4 regions of the Vreelandella sp. 162(4c) genome follow, and region 4 is predicted to be linked to each of the others. Evidence: riboswitches for the same ligand, from Rfam matches in the RefSeq annotation. Region 4 holds a riboswitch; each other region holds the start of a gene.

Region 1 (5,036 bases), 660 kb from region 4:
CGCGCAGTAGAATATAGGGTTTTGTGTCCTGTAGAGTGCGGAATTCACTCGTATGAACTGGCAACTGCGAATTGTCAAATGGTAGATTACGCTCTGTGGTTAGTGAAAGCCCCGCTGCGGCGAATGTATTTCGATATGTGGATAAACCCCATTGTTTGTCGACAATCTCTAATGGTTGCTGCCTTCCCGGTATCGTGAGGTAGACTGGGCGATTATCTCCGTCTTGATAGGAAATACCATGCTCTCCATTGCGGTAGGTCGGATAATCGACTCCGGTGGTTTGAGGATGAGTGTCGAGGATGTAATAGGAGCCGCCAGGTTTAAGTACGCGCATTACTTCCGTAGTGATGCGTACTAGTTCACGTCTTTCGGGAATGTTAATAAACAGAAAACAACTAATGACAGCTTCAAAACTGTTATCAGGAAATGGCAAATTTGGACCATGGATTTGCTCAAAGCGAAGACGGTTAGTGCCTGCGGATATTGCTTTTTCAATCATTGTTGGAGAGATGTCAACACCGGTGACATAGTCGAATCCGTCGTCTCTTAATCTTCTGGACACTTTGCCGCTGCCACAGCCGTAGTCCAATACACTAATTCCCTTGCCATAAGAGCAGGTTAACTCCGCGATGAGTGGTTGATAGCCAAAAGCATTCTCCACCCAATCATCATAAGCGTCAAAAAGCTCGGCGATATTTTGTTCAGTCCAATTAGTATTCATAAAAATAAATCCCCTAATATTTGCTCATGTATGAATGCTTGTACTATCCCCAGCGATTAATAAGAAACGGTTGATAGTAGGGGTTAATTATCTCTAACGCCTTTTGAGGCAGCGCATTCCCTATCTTTATTTGGCGATAGATCCAGAACAACATCAGCACATCTCGCCAATACGTCGTTAGGTTAAGATTAGCCATATCATTAAACGTCAACAAGCCGCTACGGATCTCTGACTCATATTCCAATAGTTTGCGTATGGTAGTCGGGGAGGTGCCAATTGGCATTAAAGGTACTGTGCCTGGCTGGGGTATAGTTTCATTACTATTCAAAAGTTCAAGCGCACGCTCATGTGTGCTTTCATAGACGTGAATAGAACCAACTTGATGTGTGTAGTGACCGATTTTGCAGCCTATGCGGGCAGCAATATACTCTTGCAAGAAAGTAAAAGAGAAAATATCGTTCAGCATGCCAACGTAGGCATCATTTGCACGCATATAGCTGACCATGTTCAACTTTTCTTCGCGGAGTAGCAACTGAAGACCCAAGGTACATGAAACGTCGATATTGCGTCGATAAAGATCTTCTTCCGCACTAAATATTTGAAGGACAGCGCGCTTACTGTCGGGATCGTCATTTTTAAGGATATCAATCACTCGTTCGATTTGATCGAGCGTGTCTGCACCAAAGTTTTTAAGACGAGCTCCGTAACCAGTACCAGGTAAGCTTATACCATCTGGGCTGTAGCGTTGCATTGAAGGGGCGTACCAGGAAATAAATGCTAAGTCGTTTTTACCTGATAAATACCATAACGCTTCTGCATAATTAAAAACAATATTTTGTTTGCGTATTTTGCTTAGACAAAAACGATCAGGAGGATTGTCGAGTCGGATATTGAAGCCAATGAGTTCTCGCTCTTTATTTCCTCTAGGTGAGTTAACATATTCATATTCAAAGCAAATTTTATGCAGTGTATCTCTGTAGAGGCTGGTGAAATTCGTATAATGTTTGTGCATCATTATATTCATCTCTTTCGGTGGGCAAAGAGGCGTATTTTGCTGATACGAATGATGGCGAGTAGTTTAAAAAGCTGAATTGGAGCCGTGAATCGCGTTTGATTTTTCTTTGATGGCCAAACTGTGCAAATTAAAGGCTTTCACGACAGTATCTGCGACGTGATCAGCTAAGGCTTCATTGAAGTTGAGTTCTCCGTTTATAACTTTCGCCCAGCGGCAGTCCGCAGCATCATCACCAGGCCGTAGCTCGCCATCAACGTAGTGACATAAAAGGGCAACCAAGGCGAAGTGGTGGTGACTTCCCTCTGGGTCATATCCGATTACTTCTACTACATCAATTAACGGTCCTACCAATGCTGTGATACCGGTTTCCTCCATTAATTCGCGCTTTGCTGCACAATGTAGGCTTTCTCCCGGTTCCACTGATCCTCCGGGGAAGCCCCAAGTGCCCCGTTGAGGTTCTTTACTGCGTTGGACGAGGAGAACTTCATTATTACGCAGAGTTACGGCGATTGCTGCCAAGCGTGGCTTGGCAAGTACGGAGTTCAGGCGGTTTTTATCAGACGTGTTAAAAGGGGAGGTACTACTGAGCGTAGATGCGTTAGCGGGCGTTGAGTTACCTTGCGACACGATACACTCCTGCATTGAGATTCGGATAATACAGGCGTAGGTGTCAAAACAGATTCATATATGGTTTATGTCCGTTCCTACGCCGGTATCAGCCGGATCAGGTTCAAAGGGTTTGGATAACTCCATCTCAGCCTGAATAACAGGCACCCCTCGGAAAAGTTACTGTTACTATGAGTTTTAGTATAAGTCAATATTTGGGGGGGGCAATTCAATGCGGCTTGGCGGACGCCGGGGCGGTTTTGACACCTTCTTCGCACACTTGGCTAACGGCTAACGGCTAACGGCTAACGGCTAACGGCTAACGGCTAACGGCTAACGGCTAACGGCTAACGGCTAACGGCTAACGGCTAACGGCTAACTTGGCCCGGCTTATTCGCCAAAATCACCGCCCGCCGCGGTGCAGGGTAGCCTTCAATGGTGCGGGTGCGGTCGTTGGGGTCGAGAAAATCAGCCAACGATTGGTAGGTCATCCACTCCGTCGAGCGCTGCTCGTCTAACGTGGTAACGGCTTCATCGACCACGCGCACGTTGGTAAAGCCGCAGCGCTCCAGCCAGTGGCAGAGTGCTTGAGAAGAGGGCAGGAAGTAGACGTTGGGCATGGCGGCGTAACGTTCGCCGGGCACAAATACGGTCTGCTCGTCGCCTTCGACTACCAGGGTTTCTAGCACCAGCTCGCCGCCCGGAACTAACGTGGCTTTTAGCTGCTGAAGATGTTCCAACGGGGCAGGGCGATGGTAGAGCACGCCCATGGAAAATACCGTATCGAAAAAGCCCAGGTTCTCCGGCACATCTTCTATACCCACTGGTAAAAACTGAGTTCTGCCGTCATCGGTATCGCCGACGAAGTGGCGTACCGCCTGAAATTGCCAGTAGAAGCGCGGCGAAGGGTCAATTACTAATACGAAAGCAGCCCCTGCCCCAGCCATCCGCCAGGCGTGGTAACCGCTGCCACCCCCCACGTCGAGTACCTTACGGTATTTTAGCGGCGCCAAGTGGGGAGCCACTCTTTGCCACTTCCAGTCAGAGCGCCACTCGGTGTCGATATAAATGCCGCCTAGCTGAAAAGGGCCTTTACGCCATGGGGCAAGCTTTCTAAGCAGGTTAAAGCATTGGCGCTGCTGGCTATCGCTAAGATCGAGATCAACGCTGACGGTGTCGCTGTTTAAATCCACGCGCCGCTCGGCGGGCAGCACCGGAAGCTTGGCCACGGCTTTTTCCCAGGCGGATAAATCGCCGTGGCGGCTACGGTCAAGCCCGTGAGCTAACTGCTCGGGAAGCTTCGCTAACCAGGGCGTTAGTGAGGCATCAAGCGTAGCTTGATCTAAAAACGCCTGATAAATTGCGCGATGATCGTCGGGTAGTGGCGCCACCTTTAACCCTCCTTAAACGCAATCAGCGAGGCAAAGTTAAGGTACTGGAACCAGGTCATCGAACGTGGAAAACCTGCTTGTTTCAAACGACCATGAAGTGCATCGAGGGTATCCGGCACCAGTACGTTCTCAAGAGCGGTGCGCTTCTGGCTGATTTCCAGATCACTGTAGCCATTGGCGCGCTTGAAATCGTGGTAGCGTTCTACCCGCCAGGCGTTGTCGCGCTCGTCGGCGTCGACGGTTTTCTCCGAGAGAATCAGCACGCCGCCGGGTTCCAGCGCTGCATAAAGCCGCGCCAGTAGTGCATCGCGGTCGGCGGCGGGTAGAAACTGTAGGGTAAAATTGAGAATGATCATGCCCGAAGATGCATACTCGAGGGTACGAATGTCGGCTTCTTCGACCTGCATAGCGTACGCTGGGCACTCGTCAGCAAAGGTTTGCCGAGCCTGGGCGACCATGGCGGGCGATAGGTCAACGCCCGTATAGCGAAAGGCGTCAGGCGCCAGCGCCCCTGCCAGCGCAAGGCCGGAAGCGCCCAGCGAACAGCCTAGATCATAGACATGGGCGCCATGGCGCAGGTGGCGCTGGGCAATTAAGCTCAACATGCCAAGAATTTGCCCGTAGCCGGGTACCGATCGGCGGATCATGTCAGGAAAGCAGGCGACCACCTTTTCGTCGAAAGAGAACCGCGCGACTCGGTCAAGGGGTGTCGAAAAGATAGCGTCACGGTAAGATGCATCACTCATGGGCAAGCCGGGATCATGGAAAAGGCGTGCTAGTTTACGCGCCCTTAATTGACTAGAACAGGCCTGTCTAGCACAGACTCACATAGAACAGCCCTGTTTAAGGTTATTAACCTGTTTAATGAACCCCGCTGCAAGGATCGACGCCACTGGAGAAGCTAAATGGCCTCAGCATCAAGCGCTACACCCGATACGTTACCGGCATGGCAGACGTTAAAGCATCACGCTGAAACGCTGCAGCATGTCCACTTGAAAACGCTGTTTGGCACCGAGCCTTCCCGCTGGGAAAGCTTTACTCGCCAGGTGGCGGGCTTGACGCTAGATCTTTCCAAGCAGCGCTGGGATGATGATACCCTCGAACATCTGTTTACGCTGGCTAGTGAAGCGGGCGTACCCTCTGCTATTGAAGCGCTGTTGAGCGGTAAGCGAGTGAACGTCAGCGAAAACCGCCCGGCGTTACATACGGCTCTGCGTTTACCCGCTGATGCGACGCTGGAGGTTGAGGGTGAGGATATTGTCGCTGCCGTACACGAAAGCCTTGCTCAAATGGAGCGCTTGGT
Region 2 (5,036 bases), 2.4 Mb from region 4:
AGGGCTTCAAAGCTGGGCGATTTAGGGCCCAATGGTAAGCAGGCGATTGCATTCTGGACACAAACAAAAACCGTAACGGCACGTTGGTTTGAACCCGAGAATGTTTCCAGCGGTATTAATAGCACGATTTCGCTGGGTTAAAAAAGTGGCGCTAACTGGCTCCGCTTAAGCGGGGCCAGTTGCTAACGAGGTCGGTTAACCGCTTGGCAGATCAAGCCAGGTGGCTGGCTTAAAAGTTGTCAAACAGCGGAAGGCTCTCTTCAAGCAGCTGTTCAATGGGGCCGAGCTGGCTTTCATGCAATACTAACAGCGACTCCTTACCCATAAAGTGTTCAGCGGGGGGGACGAGCAGAGCAAACTCACCCTCTTCAAGGTGAAACTCATGTATTTCGCGCATTCCCAGCGGAGTTACACACTGCGTGCAGCGGTAGGTGTCATCTTCGCCATAAATCAGCCGATGGTACATTTTAAACAGCGTATATAGTGCCAAACCACCCTCAAAGGCTGGCCAGCGCGCAGGGGTCTCGCGAATATCGTTGGTAAGGTCTTGCCCTTCGGCTTCGGCGTCTGCAATTGCATTGGCAAGCGGGGCGGCAAGAATGGCGCTGTTGTCGGCAGGTAACGGCGTGTTGTGCTTAGAAGCGTGTTCAAAATCTTGTACAGCGCGCTTAAAGTCAGGAACGCCATCAAGAGTATAGTCGACATGCTGGAGGTCTTCGGGCTCACAGCCGCCATTTTCCCAGCCATGAATGACGCGAAGTGTCATTTGACCCCGTGTCATTGGGCGGGCAAGCAGCATATGCAGCATTATACGAATGTGCAGCTGACGCTCATCGGTATCATTTTCAAATGCTCGGTAAGGGTCAGTAAACAGCTCGTTTAGACGACCGGGGGTATGTTCCTTGGCTTCGTTATGGCTCATGACAGTGTCCCTTTGAACGAACTGTTTATTAAGAGTAGCGCATGTTTTTTTGTCACAGAACGAATCTTCAGTATGGCGAGTAGGGCGGCTGAATAAAAGCCTCTTAATTCAGCTTTTTGTTACACAACCGCTAAGCCGTTTTTATGAGATGGCTAAACTTAACAAGAAAGAGGTGAGCATGTCTTCATCATTAAGTCGTTTTAACGTGCCTGAAACATTGGATGACCTGCCTGACGATATTCGCAATACCATTTTGACCGTTCAGGGTAAAGCGGGTTTTGTGCCCAATGTCTTTCTGATGTTGGCCCATCGCCCTGCTGAATTTCGTGCTTTTTTTGCCTATCACGATGCGTTGATGGAGCGCGAATCAGATACCCTCACCAAAGCCGAAAAAGAGATGATTGTAGTGGCTACCAGCGCACGTAATCGCTGCCTATATTGTGTGGTTGCTCACGGGGCACTGGTGCGCATTTACAGTAAAGACCCGCTACTCGCTGACCAAGTGGCGATCAACCATCGGGTGGCGCCGATTAGCGAGCGCCACCGGGTGATGCTCGATTTCGCCATGCACTGTGCCATCGATGTGGGTGAAATGACTGATGAATGGCTTGCCCGCCTGCTGGAAGTAGGCTTTAGCCAAGAGGATTGCTGGGATATAGGCGCGATCGCGGCGTTTTTTGGCTTGTCGAATCGGTTGGTTACCCTGGCAGGTACGCCACCCAATGAGGAGTTCTACCTGATGGGGCGAGTGCCTCGCTAAGAGGCGACCAGCGCACCTTAACTTTACTAAGCTATGATTTTGATTGAGAATAGTTCTTGAGACAGCGCTTCGAAAAGTACCCAAAAACGTACTTAGAAAAAGCGCTTAGCAAAACACCTACATTCACTGTCGCCAGGGGAGCCCTGCATAAAAGGGCTGAGATGCGGCTACGCAGACCCTGGAACCTGATCCGGTTCGTACCGGCGGAGGAAGTGCGACATGCTTTACCTAACGTTAGCCGTGCTTGGTGCGGCGCTGTGCTGCTTTGCTTACTTAGGCCTCCGGGCTCGCTGGGTGAATGGCCCACTTGATGACTATGTCACCGCCCGTAACTCGCAAACGGCATCTACCCTGGGGCTCTCCTTCCTTGCCTCCGGCATGGGCGCATGGATTCTCTTTGCTCCTCCTGAAATCGGCGCCTTTGTTGGCCCGCTGGCCCTGGCAGGCTATGCATTAGGCTCTGCGCTGCCGTTTATCGTCTTGGGGCTGTATGGGCCGAAGATTCGCCGGGCGCTGCCCGAGGGGCGCAGCATCGCCGAGTTTGCCGAAGCGTGCTATGGCCCTGGTGTAAGGCGCTGGGTAACGCTGGTATCAATCGCCTATATGGCGTGCTTTTTAGCTGCCGAGCTAACCGCTATTGGCGCCATTACCGCGCTGCTTTCCGATGTGCCCCCCGCACTGGTGATTATTGGCGTGGCGCTTACCACGCTCATCTATACTGCGGCAGGTGGTCTACGGGCCAGCCTTGCCACTGACCGTTGGCAGGCGTGGTTGTTACTGGTACTGCTGTGTGTGGTCGGTGGCATGGCCCTATGGCGGCTTCCCACTATTCCCAACGAGGCTGCGCTTCCTGCCATTCCCATCACCAGTGCGCTCAGCGTAGCGTTAACGCTAGTGATCGCGGTTACCGCGGCCAATCTCTTCCATCAAGGCTATTGGCAGCGCGTGTGGGCCGCTCAAGACGATCAAAGCCTGGGGCGCGGGGCATGGTTAGGTGGCGCAATGACGGTAGTCGTCATCATGGTGATTGGTGGTCTAGGTGTATTGGCCGCGATGAGTGGTGTGCCATTAGGCGAGCCGCCGATGCCATTTTTTGCCCTGTTAAGTGATGCTCCTGTTTGGCTGACGCTACCCGCCTTGGTATTAGCGGTGACCTTGGTGGCCTCCAGCGTTGATACGCTGCAAAATGGTATTGCCTCGTTGGTGGTCGCGCGCAGCGAGCAGCAGGGCGTATCACTGGTGGCTGCCCGCTGGGTGACAGTGGTAGTAATGGTACCGGTGGTATTAATTGCCTTGCAGGGGTTGTCAGTACTGCGTCTGTTTTTGATTGCCGACCTGCTGTGTGCTGCCATTGTGGTACCTGTGCTGTTGGGCCTGTGGCAACGAATGACGCCACTGGCCGCCATTGTAGGTGGCATCGCGGGGCTGCTGGGTGCCATTCTCCCAGGGTGGTTAAGCCAAGGAAGCTTGGTCGCCGGGATGGTGGCCGCCAGTTTTCCGGGCAGTGTCCCTACCTTGGGGCCATTCGTCGGGGCGTTAATCGCCTCAACGCTGGTGAGTGTGTTGTTAGCCTACTTAACGCTAGCTATTCGCAAGGACATCCATGATTCGAACTCTTCTGACTACCCCTGAAGGTGAGACCCACGAGGGGGATGAAAGCCTGTTGGCTGTCTGGCAGACGACGCCTGGCAGCCATATCTGGATCGATATGCAGGGCGAGTCCCAACAAAGCGAGCGGGCGATTTTAGAGGCGTTTGAGTTTCACCCCATGGCGATTCAAGATGCCCACAAAGAGCGCCATCCGCCAAAAATTGAAGAGTTTGATAATCACACCTTGATTATTTATCGTGGCATCTCCTCCTTTGATGCCGAACTAAACTATCTGCCTCAACAGGTCTGTTTCTTTGTGGGGGAGCGATTTCTGGTCACCCTCCATCCCGGCCAAGCGCTCTCCATAGAACGGCTATTCAACGAGCACGGTAAAGCCCTGCTGGCCCATTCGCCGGAACATGTCGCGCTGCGGGTGATGTATATTTCTGCGGGCTTTTATATCGATAGCCTGCTTGAGTTCGAAACGGCGTTAAGCGATCTGGAAGACGAACTGCTGGAAAATGGTAATGATGTGCTAATGCGCAAGATCATCACTTACCGTTCCCGGCTGGTTAAAATGCGCCGCATCTTTAGCTACCACCAGGGGATTACCCAAGAACTCACCGCTTATGACTATGAGCATTTACCGCGGGAAGAGAGCGAAACCCTGCACGCCATCAACGATGTAGCGGATCGCTTCGAACGCCTCTACACATTGACCCAAATGTACTACGACATTTGCGGTGACCTAATCGATGGCTATATCTCTATTTCCTCCCACCAGCTAAATATCACCATGCGGGTGCTCACGGTGATTACCGCGATTTTTGTGCCGCTCACGTTTATTGCCGGGATTTACGGTATGAACTTCGAAAATATGCCCGAGCTGCGTTATCAGTATGGCTACTTTTTTGTCTGGGGAGCCATGTTGGGTATTGCGGGTGTCATGATTTGGCTATTTAAGCGCAAGCATTGGTTTTAAGGACAGGTTTTAAGGACGGGGTTTAGTCTCCCCATAGAACGACTCCAGGAAACAAAAAGTTGACCCATGCATAGGTGGTCGGTGGCTGAGTGTGGCATCCTCTCCAGCGACCAAGACTATAAGGCATAAAGCCGTCGACTAGCGTTTTCACTGGGAGTTGTTCCATGACGATTATGATTATCGGGCTGCTGATTTTTTTAGGCAGCCACTCTGTACGTATCTTTGCTGAAAACTGGCGTCAGCAGCAGATTGCGAAACATGGCGAAACCACTTGGAAAGTCGCCTATTCGGCGGTATCCATCGTTGGCTTGGCCATTGCTATATACGGTTTTGGCCAGATGCGCCTTGATCCCATCTATATCTGGTACCCGCCAATGGGAATGCGCCATGCGGTGGCGCTGCTGATGGTGCCGGCCTTTATTATGCTGGTGGCGGCATACATTCCGCATAACGCGATTAAGGCCAAACTTGGCCATCCGATGATGCTGGCGGTGAAAGTCTGGGCTTTTGCTCACCTGCTGGCCAACGGTCGCTTGGGTGATATTATCTTTTTTGCTGCCTTTCTTATCTGGGCTATCCTGGCGTTCAAAACCGCCAAAAAGCGTGGTCGTCTTACGCCACCAGCGCCCGTTAGCACTAATAAAATGGCCACCATTGCTACCATACTCGTCGGCTTGGTAGCGTATGTGGTGTTTGCCTTTTACTTGCACACAGTGCTGATTGGCGTTCCTGTTTTTAGCTAATCTGTTTTTAGCAGTTTGACGTTAGCCCAACCTAGGAGT
Region 3 (5,036 bases), 1.1 Mb from region 4:
CTGTGTTACCCCGGAAGAGTATCAGTGGGTCGATTCCCCCAGCGCGGGGGTAGAGCGCATGATGTTTGACCGGATTGGTGATGAAGTTGCTCGCGCTACCAGCCTTGTGCGCTACGCCCCCAATACAAAGTTTGAGCGGCATACCCACGGCGGCGGCGAAGAGATTCTGGTATTGGAAGGCGTGTTCGCCGATGAGCATGGGCGCTACGCGGCGGGCAGCTACTTAAGAAACCCCATTGGCACCGGCCATACCCCGCAAATTGGCGAGGAAGGCGCGCTGATATTTGTCAAACTGCACCAGTTTGACCCCAACGACACGCTACAGTTGGCAGTGCCAGCGCATCGGCTGCCCTGGCAGCCTGATCGACGCCCGCGCATTGCCTATAAAATGCTGCACACCTACAAGCAGGAGCGCACCAGCCTGGAGCGCTGGTCGGCGGGCACCTCCATTACCTACCCCACGCTGCTGGGCGGGCTGGAGTTTTTGATTCTGGAAGGCACACTGAGCGATAGCGAACAGAGTTACACGGCAGGCACCTGGTGCCGCTACCCCAGCGGTTCTGCTCCGGCACTTACCGCCGGTGATGATGGCGTCATGATGTACCTCAAACGCGGCCATCTGCCAGCCGCTTAGCTTCGCGACATACCCAGGAACGGCAGCAGCGTAAGGGCGGCAATAAGCCCCACTGCTAGCAGTACTAACACGACCTGCACCGGGTGAGCGGCCAAACGACGCCACAGCGTCTCCGCGTCACCCCGCTCAACCGCCGCCTGATGCTCGCGTTGGGCGCGCTCAAGGCGCTCCGCCTGGTAGGCCTCTAACGCCGCGATGGCAGCGTCGTGCTGATGTGGATTGCGCAGCCAAATCGCGTCAACGCCCAGGCGGAAAAAGCCCGCCTGGGTTTCATAGGTATCAAAGCCATGGGCAGCGAGCAGGTCACGCACCTCCATGGCCTCTTCGTCGGTCACATGGCGCAGCCGGAACAGTAGTTCAGCCATTGGCGTGCCTCAAGAGTCGCTCTTCCCCACCATCAGGTCTGCCTGAATCACTTCGATCCAGTAGCCATCCGGGTCTTTAACGAAGATAACATCTTTCATCTTACCCTGATCGGAGCGTTTGACGAAGGTGACGTCATGCTCGTCGAACCACGCCTGGGCCGCTGCCAAATCCGGTACGTTGAAGCAGATATGCCCAAAGCCCTGGGGTTCGGCATTGCCATCGTGATAGGCGAAATCTTCCTGGTCTTCAGTCCCCCAGTTGTGGGTCAGCTCCAGCAGCCCTTTCTGGCTAAACGTCCAGGCGGTACGCGCTTGTGCATCGTCCGGAACGCTGTCGCTGGGTTCCAGGTTGGCCAGGAAGTAGAGCGAGAACTGCATCTCTTCGAAATCCAGCCGCCGCATCACCTGCATACCAAACACTTTTGAGTAGAACGCCAATGCCTGCTCAGGGTCTTTCACCCGCAGCATGGTGTGGTTTAAACGAAACCCTTGAGTTTGGGGCGGCGTAGCCACGACGCCGGGATGCTGCTCGCCTTGAAAACTCATTTTGCTCTCCTATCGCTGATGTTGATCATTGAATCCATTGAGCTTCACGTACCGCTTACCATGGGGGCTTTATGACCATAATAACAGCCCTTACAAGCACGTAGGCAGTGTCGTATCGAGGTGCCGATAAGCGCACTGGCAATACTAAACAAAAACCCTACACTTATTCTTCATAAGCTTTACAAAAAGCAGTTCCCGCAACATGAGTGATGCCCCACCTTTGAGGCGTCCACAGGAGTTTTCCATGAGTGCGATCGATATGACGCTGGGTGACCACCTGACGCTAAAACAGCTTTCCAATGCGCTTCACAACGGTTTTTCGCCGATTGTTGAAGTCGAGTCGATGGATGGAATCTACAAAGTGCGTTTTCACCATGCTAACGGCGTGTCTGAGCTGAGCGATAACAAGGGCCACGTCAGTACTTTTCTGGGCACGGGCGAAATCCGCGATACCCTGGGCCAACTGGGCTTGACCCACGGCGTGCTAACCTTCGCCGACCAGTGTGGTGACGAGATGATTGGGGTCGAGGGTAAAGCGATGACACCTGATGAAATGCTTACCTACGGTACGCGTATTTCGTTTCGTTAGATTGCTATCGTCCGCATCCGGGGCTTTACAGGGCTACTTCAGGCAAGGATAGTAATCCCTCGACAGGGGCGCCCTCCGTTACGGTTGGGCTGAGAAGCACCCTTTGAACCTGAACCGGATAACACCGGCGTAGGGAGTCGTGGTAACGCTTACCACCTCCCTGCCGGGAGGATGCTATGACCCTACGCCCGCTTGGCGATTACCTTGAGACGCTGCGCTCATTGACACCGCTGGTTCACTGCATGACCAACTATGTGGCCATGAACAGCACTGCCAACCTGCTGTTAGCCACCGGCGCGTCGCTCGCCATGCTGCATGCGCCTGAAGAAGTGGCTGAATTCACGGCTATCTCCGCGGGGCTTTCGATTAATATCGGCACGATCTCTGCCCACTGGGCTGACGCTATGCTCACCGCCACAGCGACTGCCGATCAGCATGCCATTCCCTGGGTATTAGATCCCGTGGCCGTTGGCGCCACGCGCTATCGCCAAACGTTGTGCGCAAAGCTGCTAGCCGCTAAACCCAGCGTAATTCGTGGCAATGCGTCTGAAATTCTTGCCCTTAACGGTTTAGCCAGCCAAGGCCGCGGCGTGGACGCCACAGCCGCCACCGACCAAGCCGTGGACGCCGCGATAGCATTAGCGCAGCAGCACAGCTGTATTGTCGCGATGACCGGTGAAAGCGACTGGGTGACGGACGGCACACAGCACTACCGCATTAACGGTGGCCACTCTTTGATGCCCCGCGTAACAACGCTTGGCTGTGGGCTGAGCGCGCTAGTGGCAGGCTTTGTGGCTGCCAACCGCGATGCCCCACTGGGTGCAACGGTAGCCACACTGGCCTGCTTTGCGGTCACAGGGGAGCGTGCGGGAAGCCACGCCAACGGGCCTGGTAGTTTTCAAGTGGCGCTACTGGATGCGCTGTATCAACTCACCCCTGACGACCTCACTACTTATGCCCAACTGGAGGCAATCCATGCCGCTTGATCTATCGCTCTACTTGGTCACCGATGCCACGCTCTGCCGAGAGCATGGTTTGGAACAAACGGTTGAGGCAGCGGTAAAAGGCGGAGTCACCACCGTGCAGTTGCGTGACAAGCATGCCAGCGATGAACAGATGATTGCCCAAGCCAAACGGTTAAAAGCGCTTCTGGCAGGCACCGGAGTCCCGCTGATCATTAACGATCGTTTGCAGGTGGCACTAGAAAGCCAGGCAGATGGCCTGCATGTCGGTCAGAGCGACGCTGCCGTTCAGCAAGCGCGTCGGGTACTAGGTGAGCAAGCGATTATCGGCCTGTCGATCAATACTATCGCCCAGCTGCAAGTCTCTCCGTTTGAGCTACTCGATTATGTCGGGATTGGCCCCGTGTTTGCCACCGAGAGCAAACAGGATCACGCCCAGCCCATCGGCTTTGGTGGTTTAGCGGCGCTGGTCAAGGCGTGCCCACTGCCCAGCGTGGCCATTGGTGGGCTGAAAGCGGATCATGCGATTAGCGTACAGCGCGCGGGAGCGAACGGTTTAGCGGTGATATCGGCCATTTGTGGCCAACCCGACCCCTACCAGGCAGCACGGACATTTCAGGTTTTCCAAGCTGTTTCGGCGTCATGAACCAGTTAGAGCACATCGTCGCTTTTGTGCGGGTAGCCGAGCTGGGTAGCTATACCCGGGCTGCCGAAGCGCTGGATATTTCGCGCACCCGCGTATCCCGCCAGGTCATGGCGCTGGAAGAGACACTGGGTGCGCGACTGATACAACGCACTACGCGACGGCTGCATCTCACGGAAGCCGGGGAGCGCTATTTAGCCCGCGCCCAAGGGGTGCTGCAAGCGCTCGATGAAGCCGCCGCCGAAGTAGGCCAAGGCACCAGCGACGTGCGTGGACGGCTACGCGTGAATGGGCCAATGAGTTTTGGCACCCGCTACCTGGCGCCTCTCGTTGCCCAATTTATGCAGGCCCATCCAGCGCTTGAAGTGCGATTGGACCTGAACGACCGCCGCGTTGATCTGTTGGAAGAGGGGTATGATGTCGCCATTCGTATCGGCAGCTTGCCTGATTCAAGTTTAGTGGCACGCCGCCTAACCCGTTGCCGCCTGCTGTTTTGCGCATCACCTGAATACCTTGCCATCCACGGTGAACCCCGCAGCGTTAAGGCCCTTGCCGACCACCACTGCCTACGCTATCGCAGCGGCCAGCACAGCGCTGACTGGCAGATTGCCACACAGTCATTGACGGTCAGTGGCCCGCTGGAAAGCAATAACGGCGATGTACTCACCCACGCCGCAGAAGCAGGCTTAGGCATCGCTCAGCAGCCCAGCTTTCTGGTCACGGAGAGTATCGCCAGCGGGCGTTTAGTGCCCATTTTGACCCATGAGCCAACGGTGCGGCTCGATGTTCACGCGCTCTACCCCGCCCGGCGCTACCTGCCTGCCAAGGTGGAGCGCTTTATTGACCTGCTCACCGAGGCGTGGGGCGATCCACCGGTTTGGGAGCACAACATCGGATTGTCGCCAATTACGCAACAGTGATGTGCATAACACGCTGATTATCTCACCTTAGCCCGGCTGTAAAGTAGCGTCATCAATCACCCGATGGAAGCTACTCTTATGACAACCCTTACTCACTCCACTCCTTCTCTACAGCCCCATGCCATCTCGCTACTGCGTATTGCACTAGGAGTAATGGCCCTCGCTCACGGTTTGCTCAAGGTATTTGTGTTTACCCTGCCGGGCACCGTCGGCTATTTTGAATCACTGGGTTTACCTGGATTTCTGGCCTACTTGACCATTGCTGCCGAAGTCGGCGGCGGCATCGCCTTGCTGCTTGGCGTATATACCCGCTGGGTGAGCCTGGCGCTGGTGCCAGTGCTGCTTGGCGCTGCGTGGGTGCATCTTGGCAACGGCTG
Region 4 (5,036 bases):
ATCTGGTTAAGCCGTGTTTCAAGGCCCGACTCCAGCGACGACACCGCCACGCCAGCGCGCGTGTGGGTATGCATCACCCAGGCCGCATGGTGGCTAGCAGTATGAATCGCGGAATGGATGGTGAAACCAGCCGGATTCACTTGTTCTGGGCTGTTATCAATCTTATGGCCATCAACGTCAATCTTCACCAGCGAAGAAGCCGTAATCTCCTCCCAACGCCAACCGTAAGGGTTGATCAGGAAACGTCCCTTCTCACCAGGCACCCGCGCGGTAATATGAGTGTAGATCAGATCCGTCATGCGATAGTGGGCGGCCAGACGATAGCAGGCTGCCAGCGCGATGCGGGTTTCTTGTTCGGCGTTGCTCGTCGTGGTGCGTTGAGACTTATCGAGACTCATCAGGTGTTCCTTTGCAGCAAAGTGATTGTCATGCAACGTGGTTAGCGTTTACGTCAGTAACCGCGCGCCCGATCAACGCCCATGGCAAGCGGCTGCCCATCGCGAAGGGCGCGGGCGGTGTCGACAACCTGCCCTGCGACCACCTCTGGCAACGAATCACTGGCAATGTGTGGTGTGATGCGCAGGCACTCATGCTGCCAGAAGGGATGATCCGCAGGCAGCGGCTCTGCACGGAACACATCCAGGCTCGCCCCACCCAAATGGCCGTGTTCGAGCGCTAGGAGAAGATCGTCCTCGACCAAGTGCTCACCCCGACCGATCTGCACCAACCAAGCGTCTTTGGCGAGCTTCGCGAACAGCGCCTTGTTAAGCACGTTTTCAGTGGTAGCCGTCAGTGGCAGCACATTGATCAGATAATCGGCGCCATCCGCTGCCGCCATGACAGCCCCGTCACCTGTCAGATAGGTCACGCCTTCAACCGGCGCTTGTGGCTCGCTGCGGCAGGCTACGTGTACAGAAAAGCCAAGCGCGGCCACCGCTTTCACCACGGCGCGCCCCATGGTGCCGTGTCCCAGCACCGCCACCTTTCTTGATGCTGGCGCGCGCATCGTCAATGGCGCCCAATGCGCCTTGGCAGCATTTTGCTCCAGGGTGGTGAACTCACGCTCACGATGGAGCACCTCATGCGCGGCAAAACCCGCCATCAAGTCGGCCTGATGTGGATCCCGCACCCGGGCGATATGTACTTCATCGCTCAGGCCAGGATGCGCCAGCAGGGCATCAACACCGGCACCGATAGACATCGCCAGCTCAAGATTAGGATAGCTCTCGAAAGCCTTGTCATTGGGCAACCAGCAGATCGCAAAACGCACATCTTCGGGGTTATCGATCTCATGGGGATGGCGCAGGACGACATCACTCGCTTCATCGCGCAAGGCGTTACCATAAATGGCATCAAGGTCGAGCGAATCACTGAGATAGACGCCTAAAATCGAGTTCGTGTTGGTCATGCAACTTCCTACGGTTCACATTCGAAATAGCAGTGGCTGTAAAACAGCCACTTGTTACTCAACTGTATAATAATTCACGTACCGATGCCATGAAACGCCATTACAGCACCTAAACTCTCATCGCTGTAATGATGCTAATAAATTGTTTCCCGATAACTTTCCATGTCATACACCCTTGCATCTCCCTCACCCGCCTCCTACACTCCACCAACGAACAGCTTGACGGGGTGCCGGTGAAATCCGGCTGAGATGGCGCAGGGCGTAGCAATTAATGCTGCCGAGCGCTGATCCCGCAGAACCTGATCCGGCTAATGCGCTGCTACTTACACAAGTTCGCAGCGAGGGTACCGGCGTAGGGATCAAGCGATGGCCACGGCTGCTCTCTCACGATCGCACGCCGCCCTTCTGCGCCACTCCCTCGATCTTTTTCGCCCGCCCTCCGGATCATTACCACCGGAGGAGTCATGGGCTACCGCTTTACTGATCTCACTACCGCTTGCCAGAAAGATTGGCGCGCCTATATTGAGCACGATTTTGTGCGCCAGCTAGGCACCGCCACGCTGCCCGGGGCGTCGTTTCGCCACTATTTAAAGCAGGACTACCTGTTTTTGATTCACTTCGCCCGCGCCTATGCGCTGGCTGCCTACAAAAGCCCCACCCTCGCCGATCTTCGCCAAGCCCATGAAGGCTTGAAAGCCATTGTGGATGTGGAGCTGGGCCTGCACGTGGGCTTTTGTCAGGAGTGGGGGATTTCCGAGCAAGAACTGGAGGAGCTTCCCGAAGCCAGAGCGACGCTTGCCTACACCCGCTATGTGTTAGATACCGGCAACCGCGGCGACCTGCTGGATTTGCACGTGGCGTTGGCCCCCTGCCTGGTGGGCTACGGCGAAATCGCCAACTGGCTAAACGCCCAGCCTTCCACCCTGCGCGGCGCGCAAAACCCTTACGACGCCTGGATAGCCATGTACGAAGGCGAGGAGTTTCAGGCCGCCATGCAGGCGGAGCTTGAATGGCTGAATATCCGCCTTGCCGACATTACCCCCGCCCGCTTTGCCGAACTGAGCAAGATCTTCCGCGACGCCACCCGCCTGGAAATCGACTTCTGGCAGATGGGCCTAGAGCTGATAGACCAAGACCTCACCCACTAATTCAGCAAAACAACACAAGGAAACAACCGTAATGACTAAGACCGTAACAAGCAAAACCAGCCACTTTTTAGCCGAAACCGCCCAGGTCGATGCCGCCGCCATTGCGCCGCTGCCCGGCTCACGTAAGGTATATATCGAAGGTTCGCGCCCGGATATCCGTGTGCCGTTCCGGGAAATTTCACTGTCGCCGACCAAAACCACCGGCATTGATGAAGAGAACCCGCCACTGCTGGTGTACGACACTTCAGGCCCCTATAGCGATCCGGATGCTAACAATGACCTGCGCCGCGGTCTGCCGGAACTACGCCGAGCCTGGATTGAAGAGCGTGACGATACCGAATTTCTATCAGGCCCCACGTCTGATTACGGCAACCGCCGCGCCAACGACCCGACGCTTGCCCAGCTGCGCTTTGATCTAACCCGCACACCACGCCGAGCAAAACCGGGCAAGAACGTGACCCAGCTGCACTACGCCCGCCAGGGCATTATCACCCCGGAAATGGAGTTTATCGCCTTGCGCGAAAACCAGCGCCGTCAAGCGCTAGGTACCGCTGAAGTAGAGCGCATTCTGGGCCATCAGCACAAAGGCCAGAGCTTTGGCGCCAGCCTGCCGGAAGAAATCACCCCTGAGTTTGTGCGTGATGAAGTCGCCAGAGGGCGGGCGATTATTCCCAATAACATCAACCACCCAGAAAGCGAGCCGATGATTATTGGCCGTAATTTCCTGGTCAAAATTAACGGTAATCTGGGTAACTCAGCGGTGACTTCTTCTATCGAAGAGGAGGTGGATAAGATGACCTGGGGCATCCGCTGGGGCGCGGACACCATTATGGATCTCTCCACTGGGCAGAACATCCACGAAACCCGCGAGTGGATTTTGCGCAACTCTCCGGTGCCGATTGGCACAGTGCCTATCTATCAGGCGCTGGAAAAGGTCAAAGGCGTGGCCGAAGACCTCACCTGGGAAGTCTTCCGCGATACGCTGATCGAGCAGGCCGAACAGGGCGTGGACTACTTCACCATTCACGCGGGCGTACTGCTGCGCTATGTACCGCTCACCGCCAAGCGGGTCACCGGCATTGTCAGCCGCGGCGGCTCGATCATGGCCAAATGGTGTTTGTACCATCACCAGGAGAGCTTCTTGTACACCCACTTCGAGGAGATCTGCGAGATCTGCAAGCAGTACGATGTGGCGTTCTCCCTCGGTGATGGCCTGCGTCCTGGCTCAGTGGCCGATGCCAATGACGAAGCACAGATGGCGGAGCTAAAAACCTTGGGCGAGCTGACCCATATTGCCTGGAAGCACGATGTGCAGGTGATGATCGAAGGCCCCGGCCACGTGCCCATGCACCTGGTGAAAGAGAACATGGATAAGCAGTTGGAATACTGCGACGAAGCGCCCTTCTATACCTTAGGCCCGCTGGTAACCGATATAGCCCCCGGCTACGACCACATTACCTCGGGCATTGGGGCGGCGATGATCGGCTGGTTTGGCTGCGCCATGCTCTGCTACGTCACCCCCAAAGAGCACCTGGGCCTGCCCAATAAAGACGACGTCAAAACCGGCATCATTACCTACAAGATTGCTGCCCACGCGGCGGATCTCGCCAAGGGCCACCCTGCAGCACAGCGGCGGGATAATGCACTCTCTAAGGCGCGCTTCGAGTTCCGCTGGGAAGACCAGTTCAACCTGGGGCTAGACCCGGATACTGCTCGGGAGTACCACGACGAAACCCTGCCCAAAGACTCCGCCAAGGTGGCGCACTTCTGCTCCATGTGCGGACCAAAGTTCTGCTCCATGAAGATCAGCCAGGAGGTGCGCGATTACGCCAACGAACATGGCCTAAACGGCGATCAGGAAGCGGTGATGAAAGGCATGGAAGAGCAGGCAGAGAAGTTCCGCAACAAAGGCAGTGAGCTGTATCAGGAAGTTTAAAATAGCGACTTACTGAACAGCGTCGCAACTATATGTGGCCCTTGAGTCTTAGAAAAACTCAAGGGCCACTTTACATATCTACTTGCAACGGGTCAGACACTGCATGTTTTTCTGGCTTTGCAATTCCTTATAGAGTTCCCGTTCAACGACCTCAACTGTTGCCGCGATCAGGCTTCTAAGTACAAATAACCATTTACTGAATTTTCTCTAAAAGTATTTATCGCTCAAGTAGATTAATTATACATTGCTCGTGTATGATTCTCATTTGCGCAGCGCTCTGTTACGGCGTTCTATTTAAAACCAACACCATTCAAAGAACCGATTCCAGATGAAAACCAAACTTTCCTTGGCGGTAACCGCGGCTCTGCTCAGCGCAGGCTTATTAACCGGCTGCAGCGATGATAACGAACCAACAGCCGCAGGCACACAGGAGGAAGCGCCGAAAAATAATGCAGCTCTCATGCTGAAATATATTCCGGCTGACTCTCCCTACTTCATGGCAACACGTGAAGCAATGCCTGAACAAGATGCTTTTGATCGTTAT

The links. A riboswitch is a leader RNA that binds a small molecule or an ion and turns the genes downstream of it on or off. The one in region 4 is predicted to bind thiamine pyrophosphate.
Region 1: it holds a riboswitch for thiamine pyrophosphate, as region 4 does, so the genes downstream of both, AC4EYZ_RS02620 (NUDIX hydrolase) here and tenA (thiaminase II) in region 4, are expected to answer to the same signal.
Region 2: it holds a riboswitch for thiamine pyrophosphate, as region 4 does, so the genes downstream of both, AC4EYZ_RS19690 (sodium:solute symporter family transporter) here and tenA (thiaminase II) in region 4, are expected to answer to the same signal.
Region 3: it holds a riboswitch for thiamine pyrophosphate, as region 4 does, so the genes downstream of both, thiM (hydroxyethylthiazole kinase) here and tenA (thiaminase II) in region 4, are expected to answer to the same signal.

Annotation. Positions count from the first base shown of each region.
Region 1 is NZ_CM176981.1:570,987-576,022, reverse strand. Features, by position in the region: gene AC4EYZ_RS02630 (class I SAM-dependent methyltransferase) at 1-721, opposite strand, end outside; gene AC4EYZ_RS02625 (thymidylate synthase) at 765-1,736, opposite strand; gene AC4EYZ_RS02620 (NUDIX hydrolase) at 1,800-2,363, opposite strand; TPP riboswitch at 2,421-2,524, opposite strand; gene cmoB (tRNA 5-methoxyuridine(34)/uridine 5-oxyacetic acid(34) synthase CmoB) at 2,711-3,733, opposite strand; gene cmoA (carboxy-S-adenosyl-L-methionine synthase CmoA) at 3,736-4,479, opposite strand; gene pgi (glucose-6-phosphate isomerase) at 4,639-5,036, shown strand, end outside.
Region 2 is NZ_CM176981.1:4,285,144-4,290,179, forward strand. Features, by position in the region: gene AC4EYZ_RS19675 (CoA-acylating methylmalonate-semialdehyde dehydrogenase) at 1-141, shown strand, start outside; gene AC4EYZ_RS19680 (hypothetical protein) at 230-922, opposite strand; gene AC4EYZ_RS19685 (peroxidase-related enzyme) at 1,101-1,682, shown strand; TPP riboswitch at 1,807-1,912, shown strand; gene AC4EYZ_RS19690 (sodium:solute symporter family transporter) at 1,902-3,314, shown strand; gene corA (magnesium/cobalt transporter CorA) at 3,286-4,254, shown strand; gene AC4EYZ_RS19700 (NnrU family protein) at 4,419-4,997, shown strand.
Region 3 is NZ_CM176981.1:2,306,953-2,311,988, forward strand. Features, by position in the region: gene AC4EYZ_RS10525 (cupin domain-containing protein) at 1-634, shown strand, start outside; gene AC4EYZ_RS10530 (DUF6164 family protein) at 631-999, opposite strand; gene gloA (lactoylglutathione lyase) at 1,009-1,545, opposite strand; gene AC4EYZ_RS10540 (hypothetical protein) at 1,790-2,134, shown strand; TPP riboswitch at 2,189-2,287, shown strand; gene thiM (hydroxyethylthiazole kinase) at 2,311-3,120, shown strand; gene thiE (thiamine phosphate synthase) at 3,110-3,742, shown strand; gene AC4EYZ_RS10555 (LysR family transcriptional regulator) at 3,739-4,659, shown strand; gene AC4EYZ_RS10560 (DoxX family protein) at 4,723-5,036, shown strand, end outside.
Region 4 is NZ_CM176981.1:1,231,166-1,236,201, forward strand. Features, by position in the region: gene AC4EYZ_RS05610 (class II aldolase/adducin family protein) at 1-398, opposite strand, end outside; gene AC4EYZ_RS05615 (NAD(P)-dependent oxidoreductase) at 452-1,408, opposite strand; TPP riboswitch at 1,622-1,784, shown strand; gene tenA (thiaminase II) at 1,873-2,556, shown strand; gene thiC (phosphomethylpyrimidine synthase ThiC) at 2,588-4,492, shown strand; gene AC4EYZ_RS05630 (hypothetical protein) at 4,821-5,036, shown strand, end outside.